DNA from 2 places in the Kitasatospora nipponensis genome. Region 1 is predicted to be linked to the other one. Evidence: predicted binding sites of a transcription regulator. Region 1 holds the regulator's gene; the other holds the start of a gene.
The links. The regulator HrcA, encoded in region 1, represses chaperone genes, less so after heat shock. The targets are predictions, from matches to a motif close to TTNGCACTCNGNNNNNCNGAGTGCNAA.
Positions count from the first base shown of each region.

Region 1 (7,543 bases):
TGGTGCGGGGCGAAGGGCACCTCGACGTCCGGGGTGACGCCGCGGTTCTCCACCCCCCAGCCGTAGCCCTCCAGCCAGATCGCGTACTTGGGCTGGGTGACCGCGGTGCCGTCCACCAGGCTGTAGCGGCTGTCGATGCCGATCACCCCGCCCCAGGTGCGGGTGCCGACCACCGGGCCGATGCCCAGCGCCTGGATCGCGGCGTTGACGATGTCGCCGTCCGAGCCCGCGTGCTCGTCGGCCAGCGCCACCACCGGGCCGCGCGGGGCGTCGCCCGGGTAGGGGTCGGCGGTCGCCAGGTCGCGGGCCCGGCCCCAGCCGACGATCCGGCGGGCCAGCTTCTCGACGATCAGCTGCGAGGTGTGGCCGCCGCGGTTCGCCCGCAGGTCCACCAGCAGGCCCTCGCGGGCCATCTCCACCCGCAGGTCGCGGTGGAGCTGGGCCCAGCCGGCGCTGGCCATGTCGGGGATGTGCAGGTACCCCAGCCGGCCGCCCGAGAGCTCGCGGACGGCGGCGCGCCGGCCGGCCACCCAGTCGTGGTAGCGCAGCGCCTGGTCGTCGGCGAGCGGGACGACCACCGGGTGGCGGGTGCTGCCGTCGGCGTGCCGCACGGTCAGCTCGACGGGCTGCCCGGCGGTGCCGGCCAGCAGCGGCGCCGGACCGGTCACCGGGTCGACCGGGCGGCCGTTGACCGCCAGCAGCACATCGCCCGCGCGCATCGCCACGCCGGGGGCGGCCAGCGGCGAGCGGGCCCGCGGGTCGGAGGACTCGCCGGGCAGGATCCGGGCCACCTGCCACTCCTCGCCGGCGCGGACCAGGTCGGCGCCGAGCAGGCCCTGGCGGCGGGCCGCGTCGGTGCCCACGCCGGGCGGGCTGACGTAGGCGTGCGAGGTACCGAGCTCGCCGACCACCTCCCAGAGCAGGTCGACCAGGTCGTCGTGCGAGCCGAGCCGCTCCACCAGCGGGCGGTAGCGGGCCAGCGCGCCGGACCAGTCGAAGCCGCCGAGGTCGGCGCGCCAGTAGTTGTCGCGCATCAGGCGGCCGTTCTCGTCGAACATCTGCCGCCACTCGGCCGCCGGGTCGACGGTGACCCGCACCCGCTCCAGGCCGACCTGGGTCTCGTCCTCCTCGGCCGCCTTGTGGTCGGCCGGCACGATCCGCAGCTCGCCGCCGTCCAGCACCGCCAGCCGGCTGCCGTCGCCGCTCACCGCGAAGGCCTCCAGGCTGTCCACCAGCTGCTCGACCCGCAGCTTGCGCAGGTCGTAACGCTCCAGCACCGGGCCGGGGCGCTCGTCGTCGGGGGCGGCCGCGTCGTCACCGAGCTCGCCGACCACCGGGTAGCGGGTCCAGAGCACGCCGTCCTTGGCCGCCCGCAGCGCGCCGAACCGGCCGCCCTCCACCGGGAACGGGACGATCCGGTCGGCCAGGCCCGCCAGGTCCACCAGGGTGGCGGGCACCACGGCCTCGTCGGCGCCCGCCTTCTCGTCCTCCTTGTCCTCCGCCGGATCCACCGGGCGCCCGGCGCGCAGCGGGCCGAACGGCGAGGGGGTGGTGGCGGCCAGCGTGATCAGGTACGGCCGGCCGCCGGTCGGGAAGCCCAGGTCGAAGGAGTGGGCGTCGTAGACCGGGTCGAAGTTGCGCATCGAGAGGAAGGCCAGGTGCCGGCCGTCCGCGGTGAAGGCCGGCGAGGTGTCGACGAAGCGCTGCGGGGTGGCCTCGGCGACCGTGCCGCCGGCCAGGTCGGCCAGCATGATCTGGCGCAGCGACCAGGGGCCGAGCGTCGGCTGCGACCAGGCCAGCCAGGCCGAGTCGGGGGCGAAGACCAGACCGTCGACCTCGCCGTCGGCGCTGCGGGCCAGCTCGCGCACCGTGCCGTCGGCGAGGGTGAGCAGCAGCACCCGGCCGTCGTGCGCGGCCAGCGCCACCCGCCGGCCGTCCGGCGAGACCTCCAGCGAGAGCACCCGGCCGAGCAGGCCCTGGGCCAGCCGGCGGCGCTCGGTGCCCAGGGCGTCGGGGGCGTACTCCAGCGCGTCGTCCCCCTCGGCGTCGGTGATCCAGAGCGCGCCCTGCGTGCTGCCCTCGCCGCTCGGCGGGACGACCGCGGCCAGCCGGGCGCGGGCGCCCGGGGTCTCGTCCAGCACCCGGGCCGGGCCCTCGCGGTGGGTCAGCCAGTGCACGGTGCCGCGCACCACCACGGCCAGCGCCCGGGCGGTGGCGTCCGGGGCGGCGCTCTCCACCCGACCGGTCGCGGCCACCGGGTGGCGGCGCCGTCCGGTGCGCGGACCGGCCAACCGGATGTCCAGGCGGCGCGGTTCGGCGCCGGCGTGCAGGCCCTCCAGCAGCCACAGGTCACCGGCACCGTGCCAGACGACCCGGCGGCCGTCGGTGCTCGCGCCGCGGGCGTAGAAGCCGGGCGCCCCGGGGTCGGCGGGGTCCGCGGGGGTGTGGCAGCGCAGCGCGGTGCCGTCCGGGCGGCTGGAGTAGAGCCGGCCGGTGCCGTCGTGGTCGCTGAGGAAGGCCAGGTGGCCGCCCTGCCCGTCGCCCGATGGGCGCGGGTCCTCGGCCAGCCACATCGGGGACTCGATGTTGCCGTCCAGCTCCTCGTGCAGCCGGTGGAACTCGCCGCCCGGCGCGCCGACCCAGAGCTTGCCGGCGGTGCCGCCGCGGTACCGCTTCCAGCGGGCCGGCTCCATGCTGTAGGCGGAGAGCAGCAGGGTGCGCTCGCCGTCCGGCTCGAAGGCCAGCGCGCCGACGGGCCCGTACGGCAGCCGGCGCGCCTCGCCGCCGTCCAGCGGGAGTGCGAAGGCCCAGGCCTGACGGATGGTCGGCTGGCCCGCGCTGGTGATCGCGACCGGTTCGCCCTCGCGGGTCCAGCCGCGCAGCAGGGTCCTGGTGGTGGCTCCCCAGTGGGTGAGCCGGCGGGCCTCGCCGCCGTCGACCGGCGCGGTGTAGATCTCCGCGGAACCGTCGCGGGTGGAGGTCCAGGCGATCTGCCGGCCGTCCGGGGAGAAGCGCGGATGGGAGACCGGGACGCGGTCGGCGGTCAGTCGCCAGGCCCGGCCGCCGGCGACCGGGGCGAGCCAGATGTCGTCCTCGGCCACAAAGGCCACCAGCTCGCCGTGGATGTCCGGGTGGCGCAGATAGGCACCGGCGGGGGTGTTCTCAGGTTCCGTCACCGCGCCAGGTTATGCACCGCGCCGGGCCGGGGAGAAGTGCTTTCCGGCGGCTCGGCGGCGTGGCGGGCCGCGGGCCCCGCGGATCGGGGCCGGGGGCCGGGTCGGGGGCCCGGTCGGGGGCGGGTCAGGACCAGCGGGCGGTGGCGCCCGGGGGGGGGGGGGGGGGGGGCCCCCGGGGGGGGGGGGGGGGGGGCGGGGGGGGGGGCGGGGGCGGGGGCGGGCCAGGACCAGCGGGCGATGCGGCCCAGCAGCAGCGCGCCGGCCGCCACACCGGCGGTGGAGGTGCGCAGCACCGAGGGGCCCAGCCGGTAGGGGCGGGCGCCGGCCTCGGCGAAGGCGGCCAGCTCCTCGGGGCTCACCCCGCCCTCCGGGCCCACGACCAGCACCAGCTCGCCGGTGGCCGGCAGCTCGGCGGTGGCCAGCGGCTCGGCGCCCTCCTCGTGCAGCACGGCCGCGAAGGCGGCGGCGGCCAGCAGCGGCGCCAGCTGGCGGGTCGTCATCGGCTCGTGCACCTCGGGGAAGCGCAGCCGGCGGGACTGCTTGCCCGCCTCGCGCGCGGTGGAGCGCCACTTGGCCAGCGCCTTGGCGCCGCGCTCGCCCTTCCACTGAGTGATGCAGCGCGAGGCGGACCAGGGGATCACCGCGTCGACGCCGACCTCGGTCATCGTCTCCACCGCCAGCTCGCCCCGCTCCCCCTTGGGCAGCGCCTGGACCACGGTGATCCACGGCTGCGGGCGGGGCTCGGCGAGCACCACCTCGAGCCGCACGTCCAGCGCCTCCTTGCCGTGCACGGCGGTCACCACCCCGTGGCCGCCGTGGCCCTGACCGTCGGTCAGGGTGACCGCCTCGCCGACCGCCAGGCGCTTCACGGCGACGGCGTGCCGGCCCTCGGGGCCCTCGAGGCGGACGTCGGCGCCGGGTCCGGCGGCGGTCAGCCGGGCGCTGTCGACGACGAAGACGGGTGCGGTCATGGGGATTCCTCGCGCGCGGTGGTGGGAACGTGTGCAGCCCCGGATCGGGGATCCGGGGCTGCACACGGCAGACGGTGGAGCGGGCGGGCGCCCTGCTCGCGACCGGTGGGCGGTGGCCGCCGGTCGCCTCGGGCCGAGCGGGACCGCCCGGGCCGGTCAGCGACCGTTGAAGGCGTCCTTCAGCCGGGAGAAGAGGCCCTGCTGGCCCGGCGCGAAGTGGCCCGACGGCCGCTCCTCGCCGCGCAGCACCGCCAGGCGGCGCAGCAGGTCCTCCATCTCGGGGTCGAGCTTGGTCGGCGTCTGCACCTCGACATGCACTATCAGGTCGCCCCGGCCACCCCCGCGCAGGTGGGTGACGCCCCGTCCGTGCAGTGGGATCGACTGGCCGGACTGGGTGCCGGGCCGGATGTCGACCTCCTCCAGACCGTCCAGCGTCTGCAGCGGCACCTGGGTGCCGAGCGAGGCGGCGGTCATCGGGATGGTGACCGTGCAGTGCAGGTCGTCGCCGCGGCGCTGGAAGGTCGGGTGACTGGTCTCGGCGATCTCCACGTAGAGGTCGCCGGCCGGGCCGCCGCCGGGGCCGACCTCGCCCTCGCCGGCCAGCTGGATCCGGGTGCCGTTGTCGACACCGGCGGGGATCTTGACCGTGAGGGTGCGCCGGGCGCGGACCCGGCCGTCGCCCGCGCACTCGGGGCACGGGGTGGGGACCACGGTGCCGAAGCCCTGGCACTGCGGGCAGGGGCGGGAGGTCATGACCTGGCCCAGGAAGGACCGGGTGACCTGCGAGACCTCGCCCTTGCCGCGACACATGTCACAGGTCTGCGCGGAGGTACCGGGGGCGGCGCCCTCACCGCTGCACGTGGTGCAGGTGACGGCGGTGTCGACCTGGAGTTCCTTGGTGGTGCCGAAGGCGGCCTCCTCCAGGGTGATCTCCAGGCGGATCATGGCGTCCTGGCCGCGCCGGGTGCGCGAGCGCGGGCCGCGCTGACCGGAGGCGGCGCCGAAGAAGGCGTCCATGATGTCGGAGAAGCCGAAGCCCGCCGCGCCCGCGCCGAAGCCGCCCGCGCCGCCGCCGTTCGGCGACAGCGGGTCGCCGCCCAGGTCGTAGACCTGGCGCTTCTGCGGGTCGGAGAGCACCTCGTAGGCGGCGTTGATCTCCTTGAACCGCTCCTGCGTCTTCGGGTCCGGGTTGACGTCCGGGTGCAGTTCACGGGCAAGGCGCCGGAACGCCTTCTTGATCTCGTCCTGCCCCGCATCCCGTCGGACGCCGAGTACCGCGTAGTAGTCCGTGGCCACCAAATGCTCCGCTTGTTCCGCCTCTAGAAGTGCTGCGACTGGGTCCTACTAAATGTAGTAGGTGGTTCTCTTACGACTCGGCCAGGATCTGACCCACGTACCGTGCCACCGCTCGCACTGCTCCCATCGTGCCGGGGTAGTCCATCCTGGTGGGACCGATCACCCCGAGCTTGGCCACGCTCTCGTCGCCCGAACCGTAACCGACCGAGACGACCGAGGTGGAATTCAGGCCCTCGTACTCGTTCTCCCGGCCGATCCGCACGGTCATGCCGGCCTCGGTGGTCTCGCCCAGCAGGCGCAGCAGCACCACCTGCTCCTCCAGCGCCTCGAGCACGGGCTGGATGGTGAGCGGGAAGTCGTGGCCGAAGCGGGTCAGGTTGGCCGTGCCGGCCAGCATGATCCGCTCCTCGTTCTGCTCCACCAGGGACTCGAAGAGCGTGGACAGGACGGTGGTCACCATCGGGCGCTCGGAGGGCTCGAAGGACGAGGGCAGGTCCTCGACCAGGGCCGGTACGTCGGGGAAGCGTCTGCCGCCGGCCTTGGCGTTCAGCCGGGCGCGCAGGTCCGCCAGGGTGGTCTCCCCCACCGGGCCCGGGCAGTCGACCATCCGCTGCTCGACCCGGCCGGTGTTGGTGATCAGCACCAGCATGACCTTGGTGGGCGCGAGGGCGACCAGCTCGACGTGGCGGACCGTGGAGCGGGTCAGCGAGGGGTACTGGACCACCGCGACCTGCCGGGTCAGCTGGGCGAGCAGGCGCACCGTGCGCGCCACCACGTCGTCGAGGTCGACCGCGCCGTCCAGGAAGTGCCGGATCGCCCGGCGCTCGGGGGCGGTCATCGGCTTGACCTCGGCCAGCCGGTCGACGAAGAGCCGGTAGCCCTTGTCGGTCGGGATCCGGCCGGCGCTGGTGTGCGGCTGGTGGATGTAGCCGTCCTCTTCGAGGGTGGCCATGTCGTTGCGCACGGTGGCGGGCGAGACGCCGAGGTTGTGCCGCTCGACCAGGGCCTTGGAGCCGACCGGCTCCTCGGTGCCCACGTAGTCCTGCACGATCGCGCGGAGCACGGCGAGCTTGCGCTCGTCGAGCTGGCGGACGTCCAGCCGGCTCACCTCGCTGCCACCCGCGCGGGCGACGGCGGGGCGGGCCGCGGCGGACCGGGCGGCAGCGGCGGGAGCCGCGGCACCGGGGCCGGACCGGCCGGACTCCGACCGGCTGGAATCCGACCGGTGGGGGTCGGACGCACGGGAATCGGACTCGGCTTCGTCGAACATGGCACGCACCTCCCTCTTCGCGCGTTGTCCTGGTACCAGGTCTTGCGGTGGCTTTCGGCTGGTTTGGCACTCTGCTCGCCAGAGTGCCAAAACCGTACCTGCCAGTGTAAGGCCCGGGCCCGACAGCAGGAACGCCCCGGCCCGGGATGCCGCGAGGATCACGTTCGCGGCCCCCTCGGCTCGGCCGCACCACGACACACCCGGGTGTGCCGCAGTGCGGCAGGGGTGGTGCCTGGGGCCGGGTGAAGTGGCAGCATCGATAGCGACCGCGACTGACGTACCGAGGAGCAGCCATGTCGGCGTCCGGCCCCCACACCCGCTTCGCTCCCGACCGTGGACTCACCGGGCGGATGGTCACCACGATGTTCCTGATCGGGCTGCTCTACGTGGGCTTCACCGGTGTGCTCATCGTGTTGCTGCGCGGAGCCTGGCCGCTGATCGTCCTGCTCTCGGGCGGGCTGTTCGTCGCCCAGTTCTGGTTCAGCGACAAGATCACCGAACGGGCGATGGGCGCCCACGAGGTCACCCCGGAGCAGTACCCGCAGCTGCACGGCACCATTGACCGGCTCTGCGCCCTGGCCGACATGCCCAAGCCGCGGGTCGCGGTGGCGGACAACGACATGCCCAACGCCTTCGCCACCGGCCGCAACCCGCAGAAGTCGGTCGTCTGCGTGACCACCGGGCTGCTGCGCCGCCTGGAGCCGGAGGAGCTGGAGGGCGTGCTGGCGCACGAGCTCTCGCACGTCGCCCACCGGGACGTCGCGGTGATGACGGTGGCCGGCTTCCTCGGGGTGCTGGCCGGCGCGATCACCCGCATCGCCTTCTACAGC
Region 1 is NZ_BAAALF010000002.1:107,981-115,523, forward strand. Features, by position in the region: gene ABD323_RS01300 (S41 family peptidase) at 1-3,176, opposite strand, end outside; partial or broken gene ABD323_RS01305 (16S rRNA (uracil(1498)-N(3))-methyltransferase) at 3,401-4,147, opposite strand; gene dnaJ (molecular chaperone DnaJ) at 4,304-5,443, opposite strand; gene hrcA (heat-inducible transcriptional repressor HrcA) at 5,514-6,542, opposite strand; gene htpX (zinc metalloprotease HtpX) at 7,007-7,543, shown strand, end outside.

Region 2 (7,543 bases), on a different contig from region 1:
CCCCCTTCCGGCTGCCGTGGCGCGAGCAGGCCCTGCTGAGCTGGGCCGGGCTGCGCGGGGCGGTCCCGATCGTGCTGGCCACCATTCCCCTGGTGGCCGGCGTGCCGCACGCCCAGGACGTCTTCAACATCGTCTTCCTGCTGGTGGTCGTCTTCACCCTGCTGCAGGGCCCCTCGCTGCCCTGGCTGGCCAGGGTGCTGCGGATCTCCGAGGGCGCGCTGGGCCAGGACCTGGGGATCGAGTCGGCGCCGCTGGAGCGCCTGCACGGCCACCTGCTCTCGGTCTCGCTCGCCCCCGGGTCGCGCATCTCCGGGGTCGAGGTCAGCGAGCTGCGGCTGCCCAAGGGGGCCGCCGTCACGCTGGTGGTGCGCGACGGCAGCAGCTTCGTCCCGGACGGGGCGACCGTGCTGCGGGCCGGCGACGAGCTGCTGGTGGTCGCCACCGAGGCGGTGGGCGAGGCCACCGAGCGACGGCTGCGCGCGGTCGACAAGGGCGGCAAGCTGGCCGGCTGGCTCGCCGGGCGGTAGCGGGCGGCGGTGGCGGCGGCGGGCGGCGGTAGCGGCGGCGGGCGGCGGTAGCGGCGGCGGTCGGCGGCGGCGGCGGTCGGTGGTCGGCGGTAGGGGCGGCGGTCGGGATCGGCGGTCCGAGGTAGGCGTCTCGCGACGGAGAGCCATGGTGTTGTCTACGCGCGGTGACCCATCTCTCTGAGCATTTCCAGGATGTTCACCTTGGCTTGCCAGGTCTGGTCGGCGCGATGCCCGTAGTATGGAAGCCAGCTATCGTCGGTACAGCAGTACGACGAGTACGAGTACGACCACAAGACAGTACGAAAGACAGACACCCGCAACATCTGCCTGAAGCAGAGTTGGCGCGACCGCTCGGCGGCCGCGGTCCGCAGCACCTCCTGGCCCCCGCTTCCACGACCCGGCCAGCCGGACCCGGTATCAACCCCGGTCGACGCGCGAGAGGACGACTCTCGGCGCCGTCGGGGTTTTCCCGTTCCCCGACGTCGCTACCAGGCAGCAGGAAGGACCGACCGTGACGGCCCGCCGAACGGTCGACAGCCCCGCAGTACCCACCCGCGTCGGGTACGGCTCCCTTCTGCGCACCCCCGGTGCGTGGACGTTCCTGGTGCCCGCCTTCGCGGCGCGCCTGCCCTACGCCATGCTGAGCCTGGGCATCGTCCTGCTGATCCGCGACACCCACGGCTCGTACGGCACCGCCGGCGCCGTCGCGGCCGTCTCGGCCGTCGCGCAGGCCCTGGTCGGGCCGCAGACCGGCCGGCTGGCCGACCGCTTCGGACAGGCCGCGGTGCTGGTCCCCAGCGTGCTGGTGCACGCGGTCTCGGTCGGCGCGCTGATCGCGCTGGCCCTGGGCCACGCACCGGTCTGGACGCTCTTCCTGGTCGCCACACCGGCCGGCGCCACCGTGCCGCAGATCGGCGCGATGGTCCGGGCCCGCTGGGTGGCCAAGCTGGCCGACCAGCCGCCGGCCCACCTGAACACGGCCTTCGCCTTCGAGTCGGTGACCGACGAGTTCACCTTCGTCATCGGCCCGGTCCTGGCGAGCGCGATCGCGACCACCGTGGCCCCCGCGGCCGGGCTGGTCGCCGAGGCCGCGCTCACCCTGGTCGGCGGGCTGGCCTTCGCCGCCCAGCGCCGCACCTCCCCCGCCCGCCACCCGCAGGAGGCCGGCGTGCGTCCGGCCTCGGCCCTGGCCTCGCCGGGCGTGCGGCTGCTGGCCGGCGCGTTCCTCGGCGTCGGCACCGTCTTCGGCGCCATGCAGGTCTCGGTCACCGCCACGGCCGAGGCCGCCGGTCAGGCCGGCGTCAGCGGCACGGTCTACGGGATCTTCGCCGGCGGTTCGATGCTGGCCGGAGTGCTGTACGGCATGGTCGCCTGGCGGCGCTCGGCCCGGCAGCGGATGCTCGCCAGCTACGCCCTGCTGGTGCTGGGCTGCTCCACGCTCTGGGCGATGCCCGACCTGACCTCGCTGGCCGTCGCCGGTCTGATCTGCGGGCTGGCCATCGCGCCGACCCTGATCACCGGGTACACGCTGGTCGAGACGCTGGTCGCGGACGGCGCCAAGACCGAGGCGTTCACCTGGCTGACCGGCGCGATCGGCCTGGGCCTGGCGATCGGTTCGACGGTCGCCGGACAGCTGATCGACGCGCACGGGCCGTGGACCGGGTTCCTGGTGCCGGTCGCCGGGGCCGGGCTGGGCCTGGTGGCGCTGGTCACGTTGCGGCGGCTTCTGGTGGCTCCGGGCGCGCGCGGCCGTACCGTTGCCAGGAGCGGGGCTCCGGTGCAGCGGCTGGCCGGGGTGTCCGAGGGCTAGGGCTCGGGCTCGGGCCTCATGCGGATCTTGCCGGGCGCGCGACGCCGGGTGGTCGGGCCGAGCGCCCGGGCCCGGCGACCGACCCCGTAGACCGGGCCGAGCCGCCAGGCCGGGCGACCAGGCCGGGCAAGCAGGCCAGGCGACCAGGGCGGGCAACCGCTTCGCCGCCGGCCTGCGGCGCCGTCGCGGGAGCCTTCGCGGGACTCGCCCGAGACCCGCTGTCACAGCTGACGCTGGACTGATCCCGCGGAATGCCGCATCATGGACCGTCGTTAGCACTCATCAGGCGAGAGTGCCAGGAGGAAGACAAGTGCCCACGTACCAGTACCAGTGCACCGAGTGCGGCAGCGGCCTTGAGGCGGTGCAGAAGTTCACCGACGAGGCCCTGACCGTGTGCCCGCAATGCCAGGGGCGCCTGCGCAAGGTCTTCTCCGCCGTGGGCGTGGTGTTCAAGGGCTCCGGGTTCTACCGGACCGACAGCCGCTCGTCCTCCACCGGCTCGGTGGGCGCCTCGTCGTCCTCGGGCACCAGCAGCCCGGCCGCGGCCTCGACGGCGTCCTCGTCGTCGACCGGCTCCGGCTCGTCCTCCTCGGGGGCCTCGTCCTCCTCGTCGGGCTCCTCGAGCTCGTCGGGTTCGAGCTCGGGTTCGTCCTCCTCGAGCGGCGGCTCCTCGGCGGGCTGACGCCCGGCGTCGGCCGACCGTTCCCGGGTCGGCCGCTCTGCGCTTCAGGCTCCTCATGACACCCCGGTGGGGTGCCGCGAGGAGCCTCTGCCATGCCCGCCCGCGCGGCCGCCGGCCCGCGCGCCCTTGCCGGGCGGAACCGCGGGGCCGGCCCGTGGCCGTGCCACTACGCCGTGTGGGTGCGAAGTTATCCACATCCCCCTGGTTGTCCACAGGTACGCGATCGGGACTTTCCGGTCCGGCCAGGGGCACGGATGCTGATCCGGCGAGCAGATCTCCTGCTCCGCGGAGAGTCACCTCGATCCCCGAGGCGGTGCCGGATCCATGACCAGTTCACTCACCCTGCTGCCCACCCCGAACAGCTCCTCCTCTCCCTTCCCCTCCCCCGCCGCCGTTCGCACGGACGGCCCGCGCCGCTGTCGGTGCCGGTCCCCCGAAACCGAGGACGACGCTCCCCTTCCCCGAGCCGCCGGCTCGGCTGGGCCCGTCGCACCGGACTCCGGGCACCGCGCCACACCGGACCACGAGCCGGGCGCCCCGCCCAGTGACCCGCCGGCGCAGCCGGGAGGCGGGGTGGTGCTCGAGCCGGCTCCCGGAGCCGTGGCCGGGGCGTGGCCCGACCAGCCGGCAGAGCCACCGCCGGCGGCGCCCTTCGCCGTGCGACCGGCCCGGCCGTCCCAGCGGGCCCGGCCGCCGTTGCCCGCCTCCACCGCGGCCGTGCCCGCGCGGCTCGTGGTGCCGGAGTTCCGACCGATCCGCCGCGGCGGTGGCGGACGACACCGCCTGCATCGCGCCGTCCGGCACCGATCCGGGGTCGTGGTGGCGGGCCTGCTCGCCGCCGCGACCGTCCTCGCCGCGGGGTCGGCGCATCCCGCTCCCCCCACCCCGTCCGCCTCCACCGGGCCGTCCGCCGCCGGCGACGGCCGGCCTCCGGCGGCCCAGAGCGCCGCGTACCGCTGCCCCGCCGGGTCCTGAGGCGCCGGCCCGGGTCGTCGAGCCCCATCCGCGCGACAGCAGGAGCCGCCGGAGCGGCCCAGCACCTTCAGCCCGCCCCCCGCGCAGCTCAGGAGGCCCTCACCACGCTCTTCTCCCATCACGACGAGATCACCCGAACGCCGAACAAGTCACCCGTAACCGATCCGGGAAGCCCTCGTTCACGGGGCGTGAAAGGCTTCAAGGAATTCCTCCTGCGCGGCAACGTCATCGACCTCGCGATCGCCGTCGTCATCGGCGCCGCGTTCACCAACATCGTCAACGCCTTCGTCAAGGGCATCATCAATCCGCTGGTCGGCGCTTTCGGCGCCAAGGACCTGGACTCCTACACCTCGTGCATCAAGGGCCCGTGCATCGTCAGCGCCACTGGCGAGGTCACCTCGGGCATCCAGATCCTGTGGGGCTCGGTGCTCAGTGCGGCCCTGCAGTTCGTGATCACCGCAGCCGTCGTCTACTTCGGCATCGTCATCCCGGTCGGCCGGCTGATGGCCCATCGCAAGACCCCCGAGGAGGTGTCGGCCGAGTCCGAGCTGAAGGAGGTCGTGCTGCTGACCGAGATCCGGGACGCCCTGGTCAGCCGCGCCTGACCCCCCGGCCGCTCCCCGTCCCCGACCCTGTTCCCGCTCCAGTCCCCGTCACTGTCCCCGTCACCATCCCTGGGCCGATCCCGGCCCAGGCTCCACCCCTCGACTCCCTCTCGCCGAACCGGCTCGCCGTCCTGCTCGGCACGCCGGGCGGGTGGGCCGCCTCAGTCCCCGTGGTGCGGCGGCCGCTGGCTCAGGTACCAGTCCAGCCCGCGCCCGGCACCGGACTCGCCCCATCCGCTGTCGGTGTCGTCGCTGGTCTGCTGGCTCAGCGGGTCCTTGAAGACGAGCTTCGCCACTTTGTGCGCGTCGGCTCGCCGCTGATCCGCCGGGGCCTCCTGCGCCACCTGCACCGGCTCGCCCTGCCGCGCCTGCTCGTCCTGCCCAGCCATCGCCCTGCCTCCGCTTTCCGTCCACTCCCGTCCAGCGTAGGGCCTGCGCGCCGGCCGCCGGCCCGGGATCCGGTCCCACCGCGATGCCCCGACGCGGACGAGCAGGAGCCGGGCGGCAGCCCGACTCCTGCTCGTCGTCCCAGGGCGCCTCCGGCCTGCGGGGCCGCCCGGCCAGCCCAGCTCGGTCAGCCCAGCTCGGCCTTGAGGAAGTTGGCCCCGTTGTAGGAACCCCAACCGGTCACCTTGTCGTAGCCGGTGCCCGCGCTGTACGCCCCGTTGCTGCCCGTCTTCACGTCGTGGAAGGCCGTGCCGTAGGAACTGGAGGAGGCCAACGTGTAGATCGTGCCGTTCGCGAACCCGAAGGAGGGCTTGCCCTTGGCCTTGGCCTCACTGTTGTAGACCGCCGCGAAGGCCGCCCAGTTCGGGGCCGCCGCGCTGGTGCCGCCGAACGTCGCCCAGGCGCCCCCGGAGTAGACGGCCCAGCCGGAGGACGGGTTGGCGTCGGCCGCCACGTCCGGCACCGAGCGGTGCCCGGTGGTGTTGACCGCACTCTGGTAGCTCGGGGTGCTGAAGTACGAGGACACCCCGCCGCCGCTGCCGCTCCAGGCGGTCTCCTTGCTCCACGCACCGCCGGAGCCCAGGGTGAGGGTGGTACCGCCCGCACCCGTGACGTAGGGGTCGGCCGCCGGGAAGTCGACCGAGGTCCCGCCGTTGCCGGCATCGTCGGAGCCGCTGTCACCGGAGGCGGCGAAGACCGACTGCCCCTGCGCCGCCGCCTCCTTGAGGTCGGCGTCGACGGCGACCCGGTTGCTCGCGGTCTCGCCGGCCTCGTCGATGCCCCAGCTGATCGAGATCACCGGGACGTTGTCGCTGACGAGCTTGGCGTAGACGGCGGTCTCCCCGGCGTCGCTGTTCGGGGCCTCGTAGACCTTGATCGCCGCGCCGGGCGCCAGCGCCTGCACGACCTCGATGTCCAGCTCGACCTCGTCCTCGCCGGAGAGGTCGGTGGTCCCGCCGCCCGCGTTGACCACGGCCGGGGTCGACGGGTGGAGACCGTAGTAGGAGTCGTAGGTCGTCACGTTCGACTGCTTGAAGCCGGAGAACTCCAGCAGCGCGACGGTCGCCCCGCTCCCGTTGTAACCGGCGTTGATGGTGGAGGTGAGGTTGTAGGCCGACCGGGCCTGGGTCGGGTTGAGCCCGGTGGGGGCCTTCGGCTTGGCCGTCGGGGCGGCGGCGGCGTCCGGCGCGGCCTTGACGCTGTGGTGGGTGTAGGCGGCGTAGTCGTTCAGGCCCGCCACGTCCGTCACCACGGCCGCGATGTCGGCCGGCAGCACCGGCGCCGCGGTGTTGGCGAAGTAGCCGTGGCCGTCCTTGCCGTCCCGGTAGGTCGCCAACGTGGTACCGAAGGCCCGCTGCACCTGGGCCGCGGTCCCGCTCGCCTCGATGGTGAGCCGGTTCGCGGTGACCTCGCCGACCTGGAGGCCCTGCGAGGCCAGGTAGGCGGAGACCTTGGCCACCGTCTCGGGTGCCGCCCCGAAGCGGCTCGCGAACTGGTCCACCGTCAGGTAGTGCTTGTACGAGACGGACTGCGGGTCGGTCACCTGGGCCAGGAAGGTGTCCAGACCCGCCGTGTCGCGCTGGGCGAGGCTGACCGCCACGGATATCCGCTGCCCGGCCGCGACGTCGCCGGTCCGGACCGAGTGGTCCACGGCGGTCACCACGTCCCCGCGCAGCGCGGTCGGGGACTGGGTGGCGGGCTGGGCGGCGAAGGCCGGGTTGACGGCGAAGGCGAGGATCGGCAGGGGCGCGGCGAGCAGTCCGATGATGGGCTTGATGCGGGACCTCACGGATGTCCTCCTGGGGCGAGGGGTCGACTCGGGCCGAGCGGGGCCGGCTGCGGGCCGAGGAGTGAATGACTCCACGCTAGGTTTGTCGATTCACCGTCAAAAGAGAGGAATCCCCTGCTGCTTCTGTGTCGCCACCGTGTCCGCACGTGTCCGCCGGCTGCCCCCGGCCCTCAGCCGTAGGTGGCCAGCGCCCGCGCCAGGGCGGCGCGGGAACGCACGCCGAGCTTGCGGTAGACCCGCGAGAGCGTCCCCTCGACCGTCTTGACGCTGACGAAGAGTGCTGCCGCCACCTCGCGGTTGGACGCTCCGTCGGCCGCCAGGCCGGCCATCCGGTGCTCACTGGCCGTCAACAGTGCGCCGTCCGAACCCGGTACGCCGACCGACTGGTCCAGCCGCTCCAGCTCGCGCTCCACCCGGGCCAGCAGCGGCGCGGCCCGGCGCCCCGCGCAGATCTCCTGGGCTTCCAGGAGCGCGGCCCGGGCCGCCGAGCGGTGCCGCGAGCGGCGTTCGACCGATCCCAGCGCCACCAGCGTCCTGGCCACCTCCAACGGCAGCCCCGCCGCGCGCAGGCGCCCGGCTGCCGCCCGCAGCAGGGCGGCCGCCCCCCGTCCGTCGCCCGCCCCGGCCTGGGCCAGCCCGGCCGCCCGGTCCAGCGCCGCGCCCACCGACCCGGCCGGCTGCGCATCCGCCGCGCCGGCGCCCGCCCAG
Region 2 is NZ_BAAALF010000081.1:25,406-32,948, forward strand. Features, by position in the region: gene ABD323_RS21920 (potassium/proton antiporter) at 1-527, shown strand, start outside; gene ABD323_RS21925 (MFS transporter) at 1,039-2,337, shown strand; gene ABD323_RS21930 (FmdB family zinc ribbon protein) at 2,648-3,019, shown strand; gene mscL (large conductance mechanosensitive channel protein MscL) at 4,183-4,599, shown strand; gene ABD323_RS21940 (hypothetical protein) at 4,761-4,988, opposite strand; gene ABD323_RS21945 (S53 family peptidase) at 5,174-6,835, opposite strand; partial or broken gene ABD323_RS21950 (helix-turn-helix transcriptional regulator) at 7,006-7,543, opposite strand, start outside.
Region 2: a site for HrcA is predicted at 2,610-2,636, ahead of ABD323_RS21930 (FmdB family zinc ribbon protein). Genes of this name have one in related genera too.